DNA from 3 places in the Candidatus Pantoea communis genome. Region 3 is predicted to be linked to each of the others. Evidence: riboswitches for the same ligand, from Rfam matches in the RefSeq annotation. Region 3 holds a riboswitch; each other region holds the start of a gene.
The links. Region 3 has a riboswitch for thiamine pyrophosphate ahead of F3J37_RS06830 (FAD-dependent oxidoreductase). Riboswitches for the same ligand answer to the same signal wherever they lie in the genome.
Positions count from the first base shown of each region.

Region 1: linked by a shared signal. The riboswitch ahead of thiB (thiamine ABC transporter substrate binding subunit) and the one ahead of F3J37_RS06830 (FAD-dependent oxidoreductase) in region 3 are both predicted to bind thiamine pyrophosphate.
Region 2: linked by a shared signal. The riboswitch ahead of thiC (phosphomethylpyrimidine synthase ThiC) and the one ahead of F3J37_RS06830 (FAD-dependent oxidoreductase) in region 3 are both predicted to bind thiamine pyrophosphate.

Region 1 is NZ_VWXC01000010.1:73,659-81,012, reverse strand. Features, by position in the region: gene F3J37_RS14530 (MFS transporter) at 1-298, opposite strand, end outside; gene sgrR (HTH-type transcriptional regulator SgrR) at 552-2,213, shown strand; TPP riboswitch at 2,249-2,343, shown strand; gene thiB (thiamine ABC transporter substrate binding subunit) at 2,391-3,377, shown strand; gene thiP (thiamine/thiamine pyrophosphate ABC transporter permease ThiP) at 3,377-4,963, shown strand; gene thiQ (thiamine ABC transporter ATP-binding protein ThiQ) at 4,947-5,648, shown strand; gene F3J37_RS14505 (DedA family protein) at 5,645-6,409, opposite strand; gene polB (DNA polymerase II) at 6,576-7,354, shown strand, end outside.
Region 2 is NZ_VWXC01000034.1:20,156-27,509, reverse strand. Features, by position in the region: gene F3J37_RS26605 (DUF1481 domain-containing protein) at 1-17, opposite strand, end outside; gene hupA (nucleoid-associated protein HU-alpha) at 86-358, opposite strand; gene F3J37_RS26595 (YjaG family protein) at 547-1,137, opposite strand; gene nfi (deoxyribonuclease V) at 1,200-1,868, opposite strand; gene hemE (uroporphyrinogen decarboxylase) at 1,871-2,938, opposite strand; gene nudC (NAD(+) diphosphatase) at 2,978-3,751, opposite strand; gene F3J37_RS26575 (Rsd/AlgQ family anti-sigma factor) at 3,840-4,346, shown strand; TPP riboswitch at 4,603-4,703, shown strand; gene thiC (phosphomethylpyrimidine synthase ThiC) at 4,794-6,719, shown strand; gene thiE (thiamine phosphate synthase) at 6,716-7,354, shown strand, end outside.
Region 3 is NZ_VWXC01000003.1:184,212-191,565, reverse strand. Features, by position in the region: gene F3J37_RS06860 (ABC transporter substrate-binding protein) at 1-772, opposite strand, end outside; gene F3J37_RS06855 (ABC transporter permease) at 782-1,516, opposite strand; gene F3J37_RS06850 (ABC transporter ATP-binding protein) at 1,500-2,213, opposite strand; gene F3J37_RS06845 (HesA/MoeB/ThiF family protein) at 2,210-3,175, opposite strand; gene F3J37_RS06840 (thiazole synthase) at 3,185-3,943, opposite strand; gene thiS (sulfur carrier protein ThiS) at 3,947-4,144, opposite strand; gene F3J37_RS06830 (FAD-dependent oxidoreductase) at 4,128-5,072, opposite strand; TPP riboswitch at 5,188-5,307, opposite strand; gene F3J37_RS06825 (6,7-dimethyl-8-ribityllumazine synthase) at 5,485-5,922, shown strand; gene F3J37_RS06820 (metal ABC transporter substrate-binding protein) at 6,199-7,068, shown strand; gene F3J37_RS06815 (manganese/iron ABC transporter ATP-binding protein) at 7,065-7,354, shown strand, end outside.

The DNA of each region.
Region 1 (7,354 bases), on a different contig from region 3:
TAAAGGCGAATAGTAGCGCATTCAGTACCGCCATCAGGCAGCAAAACAGGATCAGATTGCGACGATCGCCGCGATTGTCCGAACGTTTCGCCATCAGCAGGCTAATTACAATCCCGGCAATCGCGTTGATGGTAAAAAATAGCCCGACCCAAAACGGTCGCACCTGCACTTCGCGCGTCAAAAACAGACTCAGCGTGGGTGCCTGCAACGCACCGGCGACACCGGTCATAAACGACACCGCCATAAAAGAGAGATAAACCGGATTGATACGACGCTGGCGCGTTAACAGCGATTTCATGCAGAAATCCCTTTGCGGAGAAATGAGGCTAAGACAAAGAGGGTAGAAGATTTCACAGCAAAACGAAAAAAGCCAGCAGAGAAAACGCTGCTGGCGGTGAAATGCACCCTACTCAGAAAAGGCTCCACGTCGGCGGAACCGCTGGCAGAGCGCCATTCATTGCTGAATGCCTCCCGCTCTTCCATTGCCTGGCAGTATGCCTCTAATATGGGGCAGGAAAAACTGAGCGATTCTGAGAAGGAGTTCCCCTTTTATGTCCTCTGCGCGACTGCAACAGCAGTTCATCCGCCTGTGGCAAAGCTGCCAGGGTGTGGATCAGGAAACCACCTTAAGCGATCTGGCTGAACGACTGCACTGCTCGCGCCGCCACATGCGTAATCTGCTGAATGCCATGCAGGATGCGGGCTGGCTGATTTGGCAGGCAGAAGCCGGGCGCGGTAAGCGTTCGACTCTGAGCTTCAATTACACCGGCTTAGCACTGCAGCAGCAGCGCGCCGAGGATCTACTGGAGCAGGACCGCATAGAGCAGTTGGTGCAACTGGTCGGCGATAAGAATCAGGTGCGGCAGATGATTGCGGCCCATCTCGGACGTAGTTTCCGCCAGGGCAAGCACATCCTGCGCGTGCTCTATTACCGTCCGCTGCCCAATCTGCTGCCGGGCTCGCCGCTGCGTCGTTCGGAAACCCATCTGGCGCGACAAATCTTTAACGGCCTGACGCGGATAAATGAGGAAAAGGGGGAAATCGAAGCGGATATCGCCCATCACTGGCAGCAAACCTCCCCACTCCACTGGCGCTTCTTTTTACGTCCCGCAATTCGTTTCCATCACGGACGTGAACTGGAGATGGAAGACGTTATCGCCTCGCTGGATCGCGTACGCAGTCAGCCACTATTCTCGCATATCGACAAACTGCACTCTCCCGCGCCCTGGACGCTGGATATTCATCTGACGCAGCCCGATAGCTGGTTGCCTTGGCTGCTGGCCAGCGTCAGCGCGATGATCCTGCCGCGCGAATGGCCGACGTTGCGCCATTTTGCCCGTCAACCCATCGGCACCGGTCCTTACAGCGTGGTACGCAACCAGCAGACGCAGCTGAAAATCGCCGCCTTTGATGACTATTTTGGCTATCGCGCGCTGATTGATGACGTGTCGATTTGGGTGCTGCCGGAAATCAGCGACGAGCTGGTGTATGCCGGCGTGAAGCTGCAGGGGGAAACCGCCGATGAGAAATCCGAAGAGAGCCGTCTGGAAGAAGGTTGCTATTTCCTGCTGTTCGACCAGCGCTCAGAGCGTGGTAAGGATGCCCATTTTCGACGCTGGGTGAGCTATCTGCTTAACCCGATTGCCCTGCTCAACCATGCGGGTGTGGGCTATCAGCGCTACTGGTTCCCTGCATACGGTTTCTTACCGCGCTGGCATCATCGCCGCGATCTCACCCCAGCCGAAAAGCCCGATGGACTCACGCAACTGACCATCAGCTGGTACAGCCATCATGTTGAGCATGAAGGGATTGCTAACGCCCTGCGCCCGCTGCTGGCTGAACAGGGCGTTGAGCTGATCACGCGCGAGCTGAGCTACGAAGAGTGGTTCGAAGGTGAAGGAGAGAGTGACATCTGGCTCGGCAGTGTGAACTTCACGCTTCCACTGGAGTACGCGCTGTTTGCCCAACTCTACGAGCTGCCGCTAATGCACCACTGCGTCCCGATTAACTGGCATGCCGATGCGGAGCAGTGGCGGCAAAAAAACTTATCCTTAGCCGATTGGAGTAAGCAGTTGGTGAACAGCGACTTTGTTCATCCGCTCTTCCATCACTGGTTACTGCTGGAAGGCCAGCGCAGTATGCGCGGTGTGCGGCTCAACACGCTCGGCTGGTTTGACTTTAAATCGGCCTGGTTTGCACCACCGGAGCTGTGACACTTTCGCGCTGTCACAGAAGTGTCTAATATAAGCCGTTCTCAACGGGGTGCCCTGGTATTGGGCTGAGAGAAACCCGTCGAACCTGATCCGGCTCATACCGGCGTAGGGATTTGAGATGAGCGATAACTCAGATCCTTTGCGACTCAACCTTATCTTCTCCTCAAGGAGCGCAAAGTGTTAAACAAAGTCTTGCCCGTGTTGCTGTTGATCTCTGCCCCGGCGTTGGCTGCCAAGCCTGTTCTTACCGTTTACACCTACGATTCGTTCTCTGCAGATTGGGGCCCCGGCCCTGCCGTTAAAAAAGCCTTTGAAGCCGAGTGCGGCTGCGAACTGAACTATGTGGCGCTGGAAGATGGCGTGTCGCTGCTCAACCGCGTGCGGATGGAAGGCAAAAACAGCAAAGCCGATGTGGTGCTGGGCCTCGATAACAACCTCGTGCAAGCCGCCGAAAAAACCGGCCTGTTCGCGAAAAGCACCGTCAACACCAGTAAATTGCAACTGCCTGATAGCTGGCATAACGACACCTTCGTTCCGTTCGATTACGGCTACTTCGCCTTCGTCTACGATAAAAACAAGCTGAAGAACCCACCGAAGAGCCTAAAAGAATTGGTCGAAAGCCCGGAAAAGTGGCGTGTGATCTATGAAGATCCACGCACCAGCACACCGGGATTAGGCCTGCTGCTGTGGATGCAAAAAGTGTATGGCGATAAAGCACCTGACGCCTGGCAGAAGCTGGCACAGAAAACGGTCACCGTCACTAAGGGCTGGAGCGAAGCCTATGGCCTGTTCCTGAAAGGCGAAGGCGATCTGGTGCTGAGTTACACCACCTCTCCGGCATATCACATCATCGAAGAGAAGAAAGATAACTACGCCGCTGCGCCGTTTAGCGAAGGCCATTATCTGCAAGTAGAAGTGGCTGCACAGCTCGCTAGCAGCAAACAGCCCAAACTGGCGCAGCAGTTTATGCAATTTATGGTGTCGCCAGCTTTCCAGAAGACCATTCCGACTGGCAACTGGATGTATCCGGTGATCAAAAGCGATCTGCCTGCCGGTTATCAGTCGCTCACCGTGCCGGCGAATGCGCTGCAATATAGCTCAGCCGAAGTGGCCGATCATCGCGCGGACTGGATTCGCACCTGGCAACAAGCCGTTAGCCGTTAATGCCAGCCTGGTTAATTCCTGGAAGTGCCGTTGCGCTGCTATTGTGCGCAGTGGCACTGCTGGCGTTTGGCGCCTTAGTGATGGCGGCGCCGGTCACTGACTGGCGTGCCTTGCTCACTGACAGTTACCTGCACCACGTCCTGGCCTTCTCGTTTGAGCAAGCGCTGTTATCTGCCCTGCTCTCGGTGCTGCCGTCGATTCTGCTGGCACGTGCGCTGTATCGCCGCCGCTTTCCAGGACGTAATCTGCTGCTGCGCCTGTGTGCCATGACGCTGGTCTTGCCGGTTTTAGTGGCCGTATTTGGCTTGCTCAGTGTTTACGGTCGCAGCGGCTGGCTGGCACAACTCTGTGGCCTTTTAGGCCTCAACTACAGCTTCTCGCCCTATGGCTTGCAAGGCATTCTGCTGGCGCACGTGTTCTTCAATCTGCCGCTTGCCACCCGAATGCTGTTACAGGCGCTGGAAAGTATTCCCGGCGAACAGCGTCAGTTAGCCGCCCAGCTTGGCCTGCGCGGCTGGAACCTGTTTTGTTTGGTCGAGTGGCCATGGTTGCGACGTCAGATCCTGCCCACCGCAGCCCTGATTTTTATGCTGTGCTTCGCCAGCTTTGCCACGGTACTGGCATTGGGCGGTGGACCGCGCGCCACCACGTTAGAGCTAGCGATTTATCAGGCGCTGAGTTTTGATTACGATCCCAGTCGTGCGGCGCTACTGGCACTGTTGCAGCTCGGATGCTGTTTGCTGCTGGTGCTGCTCAGCCAACGCTTCAGTAAAGCCATCCCTACCGGCAGCCAAAGCATTCGCGGCTGGCGTGACCCGCAGGATTGCTGGCATGCCCGGATCGGCGACACGCTGTTGATTGCTTGCGCGCTGATACTTTTGCTGCCGCCGCTCGCCGCGGTAGTGTTTGATGGTTTGCGCGGTGGCGTGGCGGGTGCACTGCAACAGCCCGCGTTATGGCAAGCGACCTTCACCTCACTGCGCATCGCCATCGGCGCCGGATTGCTGTGCGTGGTGCTGACCATCATGTTGCTATGGAGCAGTCGCGAGCTGCGTCAGCGTCAGCGCAACGTTGCGGCACAGGCAATGGAGCTAAGCGGTATGCTGATCCTGGCGATGCCCGGCATCGTGCTGGCCAGCGGCTTTTTCCTGCTGTTCAACGCTACCATCGGCCTGCCGCAGCGTGCCGATGGCTTAGTGATATTTACCAATGCGCTGATTGCCATCCCCTATGCGATGAAAGTACTGGAGAACCCGATGCGCGATATCAGCGCTCGCTACAGCCCGCTCTGCGCATCATTGGGTATTGCTGGTATTAATCGCCTGAAACTGATTGAACTGCGCGCGCTAAAGCGGCCCATTGCACAAGCGCTGGCGTTTGCCTGCGTGCTGTCGATTGGCGATTTCGGCGTGGTGGCCCTGTTTGGCAGCGCCGATTTCCGCACGCTGCCGTTCTATCTGTTCCAGCAAATTGGTGCCTATCGCGGCGCAGACGGTGCCGTAACCGCACTGCTACTGTTATTACTGTGCCTGTTGCTCTTTACTCTGATGGAAAAACTGCCGGATCGTCATGCTGACACTGAATAATCTCACTTACCTTTACCAGCATCTGCCAATGCGCTTCCGTTTTGAAGCCCAGGCGGGGGAACGTCTGGCGATCCTTGGCCCCAGCGGCGCAGGCAAAAGCACCTTGCTCAGTCTGATCGGCGGTTTTTTGCCAGTGAGCCAGGGAACCCTAATGGTGAATGGCGTCGATCATACGCGTAGCGTACCGTCGGCGCGGCCGGTGTCGATGCTGTTTCAGGAGAACAACCTCTTCCCACATCTCACGGTGCAGCAAAATATGGGATTGGGTTTGCATCCGGGCCTGAAACTGACGCGCGAACAGCAGCAACAGCTGGCCGCCATCGCTGAGCAGACCGGATTAGCCGAGATGCTGAACCGCTTGCCAGCTGAGCTTTCCGGCGGTCAACGCCAGCGCGTGGCCTTAGCGCGTTGCCTGCTGCGTGATCGGCCAATCCTGTTGCTCGATGAGCCCTTCTCTGCGCTCGATCCGGCGCTACGCGGGGAGATGCTGCAACTGGTGCGTTCGGTGTGTGAAAGCCGCAATATCACGCTGCTAATGGTGTCGCACAGTCTGGAAGATGCCCAGCAAATTGCGCCGCGCAGTCTGGTGGTGGTCGATGGTCGGATTTACTGGGATGGCCGCACCGCGAGCTTGATCAGTGGAGAGAGTGAAGCGGCGGCCATCCTTGGCGTGAAAAAGCCTTAAGCGAAGAACACCTTCCACAACAGATGGCGGAAGATGGGCATCATCGGGTGATACTGAATGGCGATAAATGCCGCCACGCCGATAGCCGCCGCCAGCGGTGCCAGCCAGCGTAAGCGCGCCTGCGGCAGATATTTCGTCGCCCAGTCAGTGGTTTTACCACTGCGCCACCAGCGCCACATCAGCCAGAATCCCATCCACACCAGCAACGCCACCAGCAACAGCAGCCACTTAAAATTGCCGCCTTGCGCGGCCTGCGGCACATCAATCGCCACACCGGCGAGGATACCCGGCATCAGATAAGCCGGCGGCCAGAGAATACAGCCAATCAGGTTGGGCGGCAGGAACTTGCGCACCGGCAGCTCCAGCATGCCCGCCGCCAGTGGAATTAACGGACGCGTCGGGCCGACGAAGCGCCCCACCAGAATGGTAAACATGCTGTGTTCATGCAGCGCGTGCTCAGTTTTATCCAGCAGGCCCTGATACTTTTTCAGATATTTCCAGCGGTGTAATGGCCCCTGAAACTTCCAGCCGATGCCATACGAGACCCAATCACCAATCAGGCAACCGGCAAAACCCGCCGCCCAGGCAGGATAAAGGCCAATCTGTCCGCTGCCCACCAGCGCCCCAAGGCTGGCCATTAATACGGTTCCTGGCAACAGCAATCCCACGAACGCCAGTGACTCAAGGAAGGTCACCAGCGCCACGGCCATCAGCGCGTACTCCAGCGATTGCGAAAACAGATGTTGAATCCAGGCTTCCATAACTATCCTCTGCGGAATATAGAGGCTGGATTGTCCGGAGCCAGCGCCAAACCGTCAAGGCAAGAATTGTAGGACGATGTTGACAGAGTACTGACAATGTCGCCACACACAGGCACTGTATAAACATCCATGATATACTTCAGGCAATTCATTTCCCGGAGTTCACGTGACCGAACCACGCGCAGGTTTTTTGCTTACCCGCCACTGGCGAGATACCCCAACCGGCAGCGAAGTGGTGCTGTGGCTGGCGACTGATCAGGGACCGCAGCGGCTGGTGCTACCGGCACAAGAGTCCGTGGCTTTCATTCCAGAAGAGTTCCGCCAGCAAACCGAAGCGTTGATCCGTGACGAGCGGCATATTCGTGTGCAATCGCTCGAACTGAAAGATTTCCGCCGTCGTCCGGTGTTTGGCCTTTATTGCCGCAGCCATCGCCAGCTGCAAAACCTGGAAAAGCGCCTGCGCGAAAATGGCATCGCGGTGTATGAGGCCGATATCCGCCCACCAGAGCGCTATTTGATGGAGCGTTTCATCACTGCGCCGGTGTGGTTCAGCGGCGAGGTGCGCGGCGATAGCGTGGTCAATGCTCGCCTGAAACCGCATCCAGATTACCGCCCGCAGCTAAGATGGGTTTCGCTGGATATTGAAACCACGGAACACGGTGAGCTGTATTGCATCGGGCTGGAGGGCTGCGGTCAGCGCCAGGTGTATATGCTGGGTCCACCCAATGGCGATGCCAGCACGCTCGATTTCGATCTCATCTATGTGGATAGCCGCCCGCAGCTGCTGGAACAGCTCAATGCCTGGTTCGCCCGTCACGATCCTGACGTGATCATCGGCTGGAGCGTAGTGCAGTTCGATCTGCGCGTCCTGCAAAAACACGCCGATCGTTATGGCATTCCGCTGCGCTTAGGACGCCAAAATCAGGCGCTGGAGTGGCGCGAGCA
Region 2 (7,354 bases), on a different contig from region 3:
GTAATCGTGTTCAGCATGACAGGCCCCAATAACAAAAAGGGGCGTGTCGCCCCTCTTTTAAAGCTTAAACCGCGATGCGGAAAACTTACTTAACAGCGTCTTTCAGAGCTTTACCAGAGACGAACGCTGGCACGTTAGCTGCCGCGATTTTGATCTCTTTACCAGTCTGTGGGTTGCGACCGGTACGCTCAGCGCGGTGGTTCACTTTAAAAGTACCAAAACCAACCAGTTGTACAGCATCACCTTCTTTCAGAGACTCAGTGATCGCAGCCAGGGTAGATTCCAGCGCAGCTTTAGCCTGGGTTTTTGACAGGTCAGCTTTCTCTGCGATCACATCAATCAGTTGAGTCTTGTTCATAAGTTATCCTTAAAGTGTATTTATCGCTTGCTAAGCAACGAGTGCGAGGGAAAAGCCATATTCTGGCACTCTTCAACCTGCACGCAAAGATAGCCACAATTTTCAGCCCCCCAAATGTAGACCAGACAGGGGGCTGATGTGAAGCCTCCAGGCGCGGTAATTCAGGCCTGAAGTCACGTTTTATCGCCTTATTGCTGAAAAAGTATACCGATGTTACTGATTCCCGCTTCGCGCAGGTCAGAACGTAACCCCTTAATCAGCTCAAGGTCGCGTTCTTCGCAGTCTGCCAGCAGACGGAAAATCTCCCACTGCAGATCCCATTCATCAATCACCGCCTGATTTTCACGCAGCTCTTCATCGGTCATTTCACGACCGGCCTGCGTCATTTCAAGGATAGCGACGGTGGTAATCGAGGTGCGACTGACTTCGATTGCGTGCTCCAGAGTTTCGCCGCTGAGTTGTGCATGCACAACTTCGCTCAACGCAACACAGGCATCGATCGCTGGGTGGACACCATAGATATCAAAATCATCGCCATTCGGAATCGCGGATTCCAGCTTCTCCAGTTGGCTATCGAAGTTAATTTTGGCGTCTTTAACCGTCAGGCTCTCCCAGACAAGGTCAAGGATGCGACGATAGAGTTGCGGATCGGCGAATTCAGTCTGCTGACAGAAGGCCCAATAATTGGGGAACATCCGCTCGCACAGACAGGCCATAAAGGTCATATGCTGCCAGCTTTCCAGCTTCGCCAGACGCAAATGGACGGGGTTCTGTAACATCAAACTTACTCTCAATAGGTTAGCTGGCGGCAGTGTACCGCAAAAGCCGCGCGCAAACAGCGTTAACGCGCATTTTGCCAACGCAGAAACGCAGGACGCCCCGAAGCAACCGCATCGGCCCAGCGTGTAGGCTCGGGCAAACGATAGCCCGCGGTACATTTCTCCACCCAATTCAGTGCGCTGTCCATACTGACACGATGCCCGGTTGAGACGAACAAAGGGTTGCAGCGCGCTTTACTGCGCCACACCCAGCCAATTTGTTCGCCTTTATCCATCAGTGGCTGGCGGCTCCCCGGTTCAGCATCCAATTCGGTAAAACGCCCGCAGAGCCGTTTTTTCGCCACGCCAATGGTTGGAACATCCACCAGCGAGCCAAAATGCGCAGCCACGCCGAGGCGACGGGGATGGGCAATACCATGACCATCAACGAATAAAAGATCGGGTTGGTGTGTCAGCTGCTGCCAGGCTGCCAGTAGTGCGGGGACTTCGCGAAACGATAAGAAACCCGGGATGTAAGGCATGGTGGTCGCGAGGCGTGCTATACGGTGCTCCACCAGCTGCAATGAGGGATATTCTAATACCACCAGTGCCGCACGCGTGATGTCACCTTCCTGTTCAAAACCGACGTCCGCACCGGCGATAAAACGAGGCGGCAGGACGTCGAAATCATCCTGCCGTACCACGTTAGCAGCGCGTTGTAACTGTTCAGCCCGCAGCGCGGCTAAATCCATGCTTAACCCTGATGATAAGGGCGAGACAGACGATGTACGGCTTCGACGAATGCACCGGCGTGCTCTGGCGGCACATCCTGATGAATGCCATGTCCCAGGTTGAAGACATGCCCTTCACCCGTGCCAAAGCCTTCAAGGATAGTGGCCACTTCCTGCTCGATACGTGCCGGAGGCGCATACAGCATGGAAGGATCCATGTTGCCCTGCAACGCAACTTTGTCACCCACGCGACGACGCGCATCGGCAATATCGGTGCTCCAGTCCAGTCCCAGCGCATCACATCCGGTCGCTGCGATAGCTTCCAGCCACTGACCACCACCTTTGGTGAACAGCGTAATCGGCACACGGCGACCTTCGTTCTCGTGCAGCACGCTATCAACGATTTTGTGCATATAGTAGAGTGAAAACTCACGGTAATCGCGGCCGGTCAGCACGCCGCCCCAGGTGTCGAAGACCATAATCGACTGTGCACCGGCTTTGATCTGGGCGTTCAGGTAATGGATGACACTGTCAGCCAGCTTATCCAGCAGCTTGTGCAGGGTTTGCGGCTCGGCATACATCATCTTTTTAATTTTGGTGAACGCTTTGCTGCTGCCGCCTTCAACCATGTAGGTCGCCAGCGTCCACGGGCTGCCGGAGAAGCCGATCAACGGCACTTCACCTTTCAGGTTATGGCGAATGGTACGCACCGCATTCATCACATAACCCAGCTCATCTTCTGGATCCGGAATCGGCAGTTTGTCTACATCTGCACGGCAGGTAATAGGATTTGAGAAGCGCGGACCTTCGCCCGTTTCGAAATAGAGCCCCAGCCCCATCGCATCAGGAATCGTCAGGATATCGCTGAAGAGGATCGCGGCATCCAGCGCATAACGACGCAGCGGCTGCAGGGTGACTTCGCACGCCAGCTCCGCATTCTTACACAGCGACATAAAATCACCGGCTTCAGCACGCGTGGCTTTGTACTCCGGCAAATAACGCCCGGCTTGTCGCATCATCCATACAGGGGTGACATCCACCGGCTGACGTAACAGGGCACGCAGATAACGATCGTTCTTCAGTTCACTCATAATGGGCTCTCTCATGCTAAGGCCGCCAGTGTAGCATTTTCACGGCGCGCTGGCGCGACACAGGGCAACGGTATCTTCAATCAACCGCCGTGCCACCGTGCCCGGTGGCGGTAACAAGGGCAAATCGTCATAGCGATACCAGCCGGCATCCAGCAACTCTTTGCCATCATGCTGCAACTCACCGCCCTCATATTCGGCCATAAACGCCATCATTAATGAATGCGGGAACGGCCAGGGCTGCGAGGTGACGTAGCGGACATTTTTAACCCGGACGTTGCTCTCTTCCATCACTTCACGCGCGACGGCCTGCTCCAGCGTCTCCCCGACCTCAACAAAGCCAGCTAATACTGTGTAAATGCTGTTGCGATGACGCGCATGGTTGGCCAGCAGAATCTCCTCCCCCCGGCGAATCGCTACGATGATGCACGGTGCAATCTGCGGGTAATAGCGCTCGCGGCAATGGTGACACAGGCAGGCAAATTCGCGTTTACTGAGGTGCATTTCGTGGCCGCAGTAGCCACACCAGCGGTGTGAGCGGTAGAATTCGGCGAGTTGAACTCCACGCCCAACCATCTGAAAAAGTCCAACATCTTCGTCGATAAGCTGGCGAACAGAGCCCATATTGTCAGGTCGTGATTCACGTATCAGCCAGACATTTTCCGCCTGCCATTCGCCAATCAAAATCGCGGTTTTTCCAGTCAGGCCAAAATCGCCGGATAAGCCATGCGGCAGTTCACCTTGCGGTAACCAAAGTTTTTGTTCATGGCTGACAATCCACCAGCCAGCGTCTACGCTTGAGATCTCACGTTGCATCTTATTCGTTGTCCTTAGCGTCAAATGGCACGCTGAAATCCTGATGTTAAGTGTGGAATGGATAACTATAACTCACCCGGAGCCCCATATGCTTACCCAGTTAGATGACCTGGCCAGGCGTGTAAGTGGCGGTAATGAACTCGTTGATGCGTGGCTGCGCGCGCGCCGACAGTTGCTTGTCAGCTATTACGCATTAATTGGCATCAAGCCAAACAAAGAGGCGCTCAGTGCCCTGGATGAACAGGCGCTGGATGCGTTTTGTCACGGCCTGGTTGATTACCTCTCAACCGGTCATTTCAGTATTTATGAACGCATTATCAGTGAGATGGAAGGCGATAGCCCACTCATTGCGGCAGCCCAACTCTATCCCGCTCTGGAAGCGAATACCGATCGCATGATGCAACTGTATGACAGCCATCTGCAGCAGGCCATCAACGACGATAACTGCGTAGAATTCCAGAAGGCGTTATCCGAAGTGGGTGAAGTGCTGGAGTCGCGCTTCACGCTGGAAGATAAGCTGGTGCAACTCGCCTGGGATAACCAGCTGGCGCGCCCACCGGTCGCCAATGAAAGCAGCATGGCTCGCCCCGCTTAACTTCGGCCCCATGTAAAAAACTTGTTATTCCGAAAAAGCCCTCTTATGCTGAATGGGCTTTTTTATTGAGGCCTATTCACGTTTTTATGCGTCTCTTTAAAGCAATCTAGAGTCAAATTTTGCGATATAAGCGTAGCGTGCGCAGCCAGTTCACGCTCGGACAGCGCGCAGTGGCCGGAGCGTACACGTAGTACGTGACGGACACGAGCACTGCCCAGGCGTGAAATGGCAAGCAAAGTAGCTTATATCGTAAAATTCAACCTTGTCGGAGTGCCCTAAGGGGCTGAGACCGTTTATTCGGGATCCGCGGAACCTGATCAGGTTAGTACCTGCGAAGGGAACAAGAGTAGACATTCACTGAGCGATGCGTGTTGGCGCCCGGCATCGTCCCTGTTACTCCTTCCGAACTCTGGACAAGCAACTTCCCCTTAATTCAGGAAATTTGCTATGTCTGTTGCTAAAACTTCTCGTCGTGAACAACGTGCACAAGCGCAGGAATTTATCGATTCGCTGCAAGGCACCGCTTTCCCCAATTCAAAACGTATCTGGATTACCGGCAGCCGAGCGGATATCCGTGTGCCGATGCGCGAAATCCAGCTTAGCCCTACACACATCGGTGGCACAAAAGAGAATCCACAGTATGAGCACAACGAACCAGTGCCGGTATATGACACGGCAGGTGCTTATGGCGACCCCGCGGCCACCATTGATGTGCATCGGGGATTAGACCGATTGCGTGAAAACTGGATCGCTGAACGCGATGACAGCGAAGCGATCCACCAGTTGAGTTCGCAATACACCCAGCAACGCTTAGCCGATGAAGGGCTGGATCACCTGCGTTTTGAGCAGTTACCGCAGCCGCGTCGTGCCAAAGCTGGCCGCTGCGTCACACAGCTGCATTACGCACGTCAGGGCATGATTACACCCGAGATGGAATTCATCGCGGTGCGAGAAAACATGGGCCGCGAACGTATTCGTGGTGAAGTGCTACTGCAACAGCACCCGGGCCACAGTTTTGGTGCCAATCTGCCGGAAAACATCACCGCCGAATTTGTGCGCCAGGAAGTTGCCAGCGGCCGCGCTATCATACCCTCCAATATTAATCACCCCGAATCAGAGCCGATGATCATTGGCCGTAACTTTCTGGTGAAGGTGAACGCCAATATAGGCAACTCAGCGGTGAGCTCATCGATCGAAGAGGAAGTGGAGAAACTGGTGTGGTCAACACGCTGGGGGGCGGATACCGTGATGGACCTCTCCACAGGCCGCTATATCCATGAAACGCGCGAGTGGATTTTGCGAAACAGCCCGGTGCCGATTGGTACTGTGCCCATTTATCAGGCACTGGAGAAAGTGAATGGCGTGGCGGAAGACCTTAACTGGGAGATTTTCCGCGATACCCTGCTCGAGCAAGCAGAACAGGGGGTGGATTACTTCACTATTCACGCTGGTGTGCTGCTGCGCTATGTGCCGATGACGGCTAATCGTCTGACCGGTATTGTCTCGCGTGGTGGTTCGATCATGGCGAAGTGGTGCCTGTCACATCATCAAGAGAGTTTCCTCTATCTGCATTTCCGCGAGATCTGTGAAATCTGCGCTGCCTATGATGTCGCGCTCTCACTCGGTGATGGCCTGCGTCCGGGATCGATTCAGGACGCCAACGATGAAGCCCAGTTTGCCGAGTTGCATACCTTAGGTAAGTTGACCAGGATTGCCTGGGAATACGATGTGCAGGTAATGATTGAAGGTCCAGGCCATGTGCCAATGCAGATGATCCGCCGCAACATGACCGAACAGTTAGAGCACTGTCACGAAGCGCCGTTTTACACGCTTGGCCCACTGACCACCGATATCGCCCCCGGGTACGATCATTTTACCTCCGGCATTGGTGCCGCGATGATTGGTTGGTTTGGCTGCGCCATGCTGTGCTACGTCACACCGAAAGAGCACCTCGGTTTGCCGAATAAAGAAGATGTGAAGCAGGGGCTGATTACCTACAAGATCGCCGCGCATGCCGCCGATCTGGCTAAGGGCCATCCTGGCGCACAGATCCGTGATAACGCCATGTCGAAAGCACGCTTTGAATTCCGTTGGGAGGATCAGTTCAATCTGGCGCTCGATCCGCATACGGCACGCGCTTATCACGATGAGACATTGCCGCAGGAATCGGGCAAAGTGGCTCACTTCTGCTCAATGTGCGGTCCAAAATTCTGTTCGATGAAAATTACCCAGGAAGTGCGCGAATATGCTGCTCGCCAGCAGGCAGAAGCCCAGCCCATTGAAATTGGCATGGCGCAGATGTCGGATGCCTTCCGCAGTCGTGGTGGCGAGCTTTATCACGCCGCCGATGCCCTTAAAGAGGAAAAAGTATGACCGATGCCTTTCCAGCCACGGCCCCGAAACTGGGGCTGTACCCTGTTGTTGATAGCGTAGAGTGGATTGCACGCTTACTGGAGGCTGGCGTTCGCACCATCCAGTTGCGCATCAAAGATTGCCAGGATCATGAAGTAGAAGACGCAGTGCGCGAGGCAATTGCGCTGGGCAAGCAGTATCGTGCACGCCTGTTTATCAACGATTACTGGCGATTAGCGATCAAATATAACGCCTATGGCGTGCATCTTGGTCAGGAAGATTTGGACATGGCTAATCTGGACGCTATCCGCCAGGCAGGTTTGCGTCTTGGGTTATCGACTCATGATGATGCCGAGTTGGACCGCGCGCTGGCGCTGCGTCCTTCCTACATTGCACTGGGACACATTTACCCTACGCAAACCAAAGATATGCCTTCGGAACCTCAGGGCGTCGTAGAACTGAAACGCCACATGGCACGGTTGCAGGATATACCGACTGTGGCGATTGGCGGTATATCCCTTGCGCGCGTACCTGAAGTTTTGGCCACTGGCGTTGGAAGCGTTGCCGTGGTGAGCGCCATTACTCAGGCGGGAGACTGGCGTCAGGCGACACAGGAGCTGCTGGCACTGGTTGAAGCTGGAACCCAGCCCGCAGAA
Region 3 (7,354 bases):
TCAGCTCAGGATACTGCTTAATAAACGCTTTCCAGGCTTCTTCCGGATGCGCACGCAGCCACACTACACCCGCATCCAGACCACGTAAAAATGCTGGAATACGCTTGTCCTGGGCGGCGCTCTTGTTGTTCGCCAGAATGATCAGCTCATCATAAGCGGGCACACCATAATCTTCGGGTTTAAACACCACCGGTTTCGCGCCCTTATCCTGCAAATCGATCAGCTCGTAATTGCGGAAAATGGTCATCGCGCCATCGATTTTGTGCGTCAGCAGCGCCGAAGTGGAATCCATATTCAGGCTGATTAATTTCACCGAATTGACATCCACTCCCTGCGATTTCAGCATATTGCGGATCGCCACATCTTCCGATCCTGGCACCGCGTAACCCAGCGTTTTACCCGCTAAATCTTTAAGTGAATGGATATCGCTGGACACGGTGGTCAGCGTATTTAGCGGTTGTCCAATCAGCGTACCCACGCGGATCACCGGAACATCCTTCTCTACCAGCGTGTAAAGCTGTGGCTGATAGCTGATCGCCAGATCGGCCTTGCCTGCCGCCAGCAGCAGCGGCACCGACGCCGAATCAGCCGGGGCGATCATCTCGACATCCAGCCCTTCCTTCTTGAAAGCGCCGCTGTACTGCGCGGCAAAAATGGCTGCATGGTTAGGGTTCACAAACCAGTCGAGCAGCAGGCGAACTTTTTGTTCAGCATGTGCGCTGGTGGTTGCCAGCAGCAGCAAAGCGGTAATCGCGGTACGTAGGGTGTTCAAGGGACGTCCTTATGTTGAGTGCCAGAGGAATTTTTTACGCAGCATCGCGACGCCGCCGGAGAGCAGCAGCGCCAGCATCAATAACAGCAACAAAGCAGCAAAGCTGGTGGCCGTTTCCAGCCGGGCGTTGGATTGCATCATCAGATAGCCCAGCCCTTCGCTGGCACCGACCCATTCGCCAATCACCACCCCAATCGGGGCCAGCACCACCGCCATCTGCAAACCGGAAAAGAACTGCGGGAGCGCTGCGGGCCAGCGCACGTGCCAGAAAATCCGCGCACGTGAAGGATTCAGCGTGCCCGCCAGTTCCAGCCAGCCGGAGGGCGTACGGCACAGGCCATCAAATAGCGACAGACACAGCGGGAAGAAAACGATTAACGCCGCGACTACCACCTTGGAGGCGATGCCAAATCCCAGCCACAACACCAGCAGTGGCGCCAGCGCAAACACCGGAATCGCCTGGCTGGCGGTCACGAGCGGAAACAGCACGCGACGCAGCGTTTGGCTGCCTGCCATCAGGACCGCCAGCGTCACGCCCGTCCCAACGCCCAGCAGCAACGCCAGCACAATCTCTGCCAGGGTAAACAACGCGTGATGCGCCAGCAGCTGGCGATGCAGCCATAATGCCTCCAACACCGCCAGTGGCGAAGGCAGCAAAAAGTCCGGCACGCCATGGTGCCGCGCCAGCAGCCAGCCACACAGCAGCACCGCGATCAGATAGATCGCGCTAAACAGTTTTTTCATCTTGATTCAGTCGGGAAAAGAGTTCGCCCTGCGCCTGTAGCAGGCGAGGATCATCAAGGGATCGGGGAGCATCACCCGCAGGCACCGGCCAGCTTTCAACCGCTAACGGCTGGCCATGCAACAGCACGATGTCATCGGCCATACGGCAGGCTTCGAGCGGATCGTGCGTAACCAGCAGCACCGTTTTGCCCTTGAGCAGCGTGGCAGTCAGGGTTTGCAGACTGAGTTTGGTCATCACATCCAGCGTGGCGAAGGGCTCGTCCATCAGCACCACTTCGCGTTGGGCATACAGTGTACGCGCCAGTGCGACACGCTGCCGCATCCCGCCTGAAAGCTTATCCGGTGAGGCTTGCGCCACTTCACTCAGCTTCACCTGCTCAAGCAGCGCCAACGCACGCACCCGGTCCGGTTTTTCACCGTTGAGCCGAGCGGAAAGCATCAAGTTTTCCAGCACCGTCAGCCAGGGATACAACAGATCCTGTTGCCCCATCCATGCCACTTTGCCCGGCAACCCGCTGATATCGCCCTGCTGCGGCTGCAGCAAACCCGCCACCAGCCGCAATAAGGTGCTTTTCCCAATGCCGCTTCGCCCTAATAGCACCGTGGTTTTACCGCCGCGCAGTTGCAGATTGAGTTGCTGGCACAGTACCTGTTCGCCCCAGCTAAAGGTGATGTCGTTAAAACAGATCGGATTCATGGTCGCTTTGCCGCCAACATTGCCAGACGGGTAAACCCTCGCGCTTCCAACACCGAGGCCGCCTGCGCCGCGCGAATGCCGCTGGCACACACCAGCACAATGCGCCGGTCCTGTGGCGGCTGCCAATCGGCTATCGCCTGCGGCAGAACGCGTTCGACGATGTTCGCTACGCTGACAGGCGCTTCTTCCACCGCGCGCAACTCGACAATGCAATCATCTTTCGTCAGCAGTTGCTCATCGATAAAGGGCACGCTGTTTTCTGGCTCTTCCGCGCCGTCAAAACGAAATGCGCGCATATGCCAGTTGATGAAGTCACAGTTGATCACACTGCCGAGGGGTGAAGGTTGCAGATCCAACAGCACGCTGAGTGCCATCTGAGCCTGCATTGCACCCAAAGTCGCCACTGCCGGTCCCATCACGCCTGCGGTGTTGCAGTTGGCTGCGGAGGCGGGTAAGCGTGGAAACAGTGCCCGATAGCTCGGCGCGCTGCCGCAAAAGCCGCCGACATAGCCCTGACGGCCTAATACTGATGCACTGATCAAAGGAATCTGCGTTGCCAGACAGGCGTCGGAGAGTTGATAGGTCACCGCGAAGTTATCAGCGGCATCAATCACCAGATCGATATCCGTGAGGAGGTGCGGCAGATCGCTGGCGCCGATAGCCCGTGGCACCACCTCTATCTGCACCTCGGGATTACGTTGCAACAGCGCCTGTTGCGCACGTGCTGCCTTGCTGTGACCGAGGTCCTGCATCGTAAACAGCGTCTGGCGATGAAGATTGTGTAAGGCCACTTCATCGTCGTCACACAGGCGGATAAAACCGACGCCTGCGCCAACCAGCTGCGGCAGTAATGTAGCGCCCAACCCGCCTGCCCCCACCACCAGGACGCGCGCATCCGCCAGCTTTTGCTGACCTTCGACACCGATTTCCGGCAGCATCATCTGCCGTTGATAGCGATCCATGGTGGCTCCTTAACTCAAACTCGCCAGACCGAAGATCGGTGTTGAAGCTGCCGCCATATCGCGCTTCTCCATCAAACCAGCACTGCGTGCGGCCTGTCCCGCTTCAATCGCCAGCCGGAAACCGTTCGCCATGCCAACCGGATCGCCGGCTTTCGCCACCGCGGTATTGAGCAGGATGCCATCGAAGCCCATCTCCATCGCCTGTGCGGCCTGTGATGGCGCACCGATGCCTGCATCAATTATCAACGGGATGTCGCTGAACCATGCCCGCATCGCGCGTAATCCTTCAATGTTGCGCAGGCCCTGCCCGGAACCGATCGGCGCGCCCCACGGCATCAGCAGTTCACAACCGGCTTCCAGCAGCTTCTCACCGACGATCAAATCTTCGGTGGTGTACGGGAAGACCTGAAAACCGTCCGCACACAGGATGCGTGCCGCTTCAACCAGCGCAAAAGGATCGGGTTGGAGCGTGTCGGCATGACCAATTACCTCCAGTTTGATCCACGAGGTATTAAACAGCTCGCGCGCCATCTGCGCGGTGGTCACCGCCTCTTTCACCGTGTGGCAGCCTGCGGTATTGGGCAGCACGCGAATGTCCAGCCCGGTTAGCAGCTCGCGAAAAGCCGCACCCGCCGCGCCTTCACGACGCAAACTCACGGTGATGATTTCCGTGCCGGAGGCGGCAATCGCCTGTTGCAGAATCGCCGGTGACGGATAGCCCGCGGTGCCAAGCAGAAAACGTGACTGGGGATCGAAATCGTAAAACATGTTTCAACCTCCCTGCATCGGCGATAAGACTTCCAACTGGCAGCCCTCTTCCAGCAGCTGGTTGCTGTACTGACTTTTAGGCACAAAGTTGCCGTTGAAAGCGCTGGCAACGCAGGCGGCATCAATTTGCTGCTCGATCAGCAATTCGCTGAGCGTGCTGGCCTCAGTGCGGATCGCCCGGCCGTTAAGCTGAATATTCATAGGATTGTTCCCCGAAAAGGCGCTGCATCAGCTGTTCTGCCATCATTGGCGCCAGCAGAAAACCGTGGCGATACATGCCGTTAAGATAAAAAGTGTCGTTTTGATAATGGATTTCTGGCAGATTGGCCGGATACGCTGGGCGTAGCCCGCTGCCGCTTTCCACCACGCGAGCTTCCGCCAGAGCAGGATGAATCGCGTAGGCCGCGCTGAGCAGTTCCATCATGGCGCGTGCGCTAATGGGGCTGGCATCGTCGCTTTCCACCATCGTGGCACCGAGCATGAAATGGCCGTTACGGCGCGGCACCAGATAGCACGGAAAGCGCGGATGCAACAGACGAATCGGACGCGAGAACTGCACCTCTTCGCTGTGCAGAATCACCATCTCGCCACGCACCGAACGCAGACGCGGAAGGTCGGATTTGGCATGCATGCCACGACAATCAATCACCCGACCCGAAGGGTGTTGTGCATCAAAACGCACGCCGCGCTGTAACAGCTTTTCGCGCATTTCGGTGAGAGCCAGACGCGGGTCGAGATGCGCCTCCTCGGCAAAAAACAGCCCGCGCGCAAAACGCCCGGCCAGCAGAGGTTCAAGCTCACCGGGATCGACCCATTGGTGCTGTTCGGTCATGCGTGCGAAGCGAGTCAGTTCCTGGCTATCGCGCGGTGGCGCCACCACCAGCGTTCCCTGATGTGCCACGCTGCTGACACGCTGTTGCCACCAGGCCGCAGCATGCTGCCCAAGAGAGATCACTTCCTGCGGTGCACTTTCGGATTCGCACCAGGGTGCAAGCATGCCGCCAGCAAACCACGACGCGGGCTGGCGGGAGTCGTCGCCAATGACGTCGACCTCTTCGCCGCATTCAGCCAGCAGCGTTGCCACGCACAGGCCTGCCACGCCGCAGCCTAAAACCGTCCAGCGGCTCACAGCAGGTTATCCGGGATATAAAGGGAATTCACATCGGCCTCTCAGTGTTGACTGAGACCCGCAGATACAGGAGGAGGGAAAGGGCGCGAGCGATCCTCTGCGCCAGACAACACCGGAGCGGTGCTGTCAGTCTTCCTACGCCAGTATCAACTGGGTCAGGTTCAAAGGGTCGCTAAGCCGCGCATTGCGCTTTTAGCCTCTCAGTCTCTTTGGCGAGACTCCCCCGACGCGTCTATTTGTATTGCAGGCGCAGGTCGCCGTCAAGCACGGATTGCCGCAGATAGCCATCACGTCATCGCATGGCATTTATCGCTACCTGCACGTTCTGGATCGAAAACGTAACATATGGTATACAAAGGCATTATTGCTACTTTTCAAGCGCAAAGAAATTACAGGTGATGTTGGACTCATTATGAAAAATATTAGAATTGCCTTTATTAAAGCCGGTTGGCACAAAGAGATTGTGCACAATGCTTTGGTGGGTTTTGAGCAAGAATTAAAAGCACAGAACGTTGAAGCGGAATTAAAAGTGCTGGAAGTGCCGGGCGCATTTGAAATGCCGCTGCTGGCAAAACGCTTAGCGGAAACCGGCAAATACGACGCGATCGTAGCGGCTGCGCTGGTGGTGGATGGCGGTATCTATCGTCACGATTTCGTTGCTGCAGCCGTGGTTGATGGCCTGATGAACGTTCAGCTGACCACCAATGTGCCAGTGTTCTCTGTCTCACTGACGCCGCACAATTTCCAGCCGGTCGATGTGCTGGAAAACTTCTATACCGAACACTTTATTAAGAAAGGCAAAGAGGCCGCGCGTGCTGCGCTGGCGATTCATAATTTGTCGATCGATTAATTCCCTCTCAGGAACACTTCATTATTCGCGGTGAAGTGTTCTTGCTCTCAATAATACCTCCCTGCCCTTAAGAACAATATGTTCTACGTTATTTCGAAAATCGCATAAGCCACTTTCATTACTCTCCTCTGCTACTTCAACTTACGTAAATTTTTGTCGTAAACAGCAAAAGGTGTACAAAAACACTTCACATTCATAGCATTCACTATAATGTATAGCACAGGCTATACTTCTCAGAGGATGACTATGTTGATCAGGCACGTTGTATCGGTTGTGATGCTTACGCTCGCGATGAGCACTTCGGCGTTTGCTGCCGACAAACTCAAAGTGGTCACTACTTTCACGGTGATCGCAGACATGGCAAAGAACGTCGCAGGTGATGCCGCCGAAGTGACATCCATCACCAAGCCCGGTGCGGAGATCCATGAATACCAACCAACCCCCGGCGATATTCGTCGCGCGCAGGGTGCCGATTTAATCCTGGTAAACGGTTTTAATCTGGAACTGTGGTTTAGCCGCTTCTATCAGCGCCTGAAAGGCGTGCCGCAAGTCACAGTGACCGAGGGCATTGAACCCTTAGGTATCACCGAGGGACCCTACAACGGCAAACCCAACCCACATGCCTGGATGTCACCAGACAATGTGCTGATTTACGTCGATAACATCCGTAAAGCACTGCAAAAATACGATCCTGCCAATGCCGCCGTTTATCAGGCCAATGCGGATCGCTATAAAACGCAAATCCAGCAAACCCTGGCGCCGATGCGCGCGGAGATTGAAAAACTGCCGGAAAACCAGCGCTGGCTGGTGACCAGTGAGGGCGCTTTTTCCTATCTGGCACGTGATTTGGGTCTGAAAGAACGTTATCTCTGGCCGATCAATGCCGATCAGCAAGGCACACCGCAACAGGTGCGCAAAGTGATTGATGCGGTGAGAGCCAACCACATCCCGACTATCTTCAGCGAAAGCACCATCTCCGCCAAACCGGCCCAACAGGTCGCGCGTGAAGCGGGTATTCACTACGGCGGCGTGCTCTATGTTGACTCTCTCAGCAACAGTGACGGGCCGGTTCCGACCTACCTTGATCTGCTGCGCGTGACCACCGATACCGTAGCCAAAGGCATCACCGCCGGGAGCCAAAAATGACCCTAAACGTGCAGGATGTTAGCGTCACCTACCGCAACGGTCACACTGCGCTGCGTCAGGCATCTTTCTCCGTGCCAGCGGGCAGCATCGCCGCGCTGGTGGGCGTCAACGGCTCCGGGAAATCCACACTGTTTAAGGCCATTATGGGCTTCGTGCCGCTTTCGACGGGTCAGGTCACGCTGGCAGAGATGCCCGCGAAGCGTGCGCTAAAACACAATATCGTCTCCTATGTGCCGCAATCCGAAGAGGTGGACTGGAGCTTCCCGGTGCTGGTGGAAGATGTGGT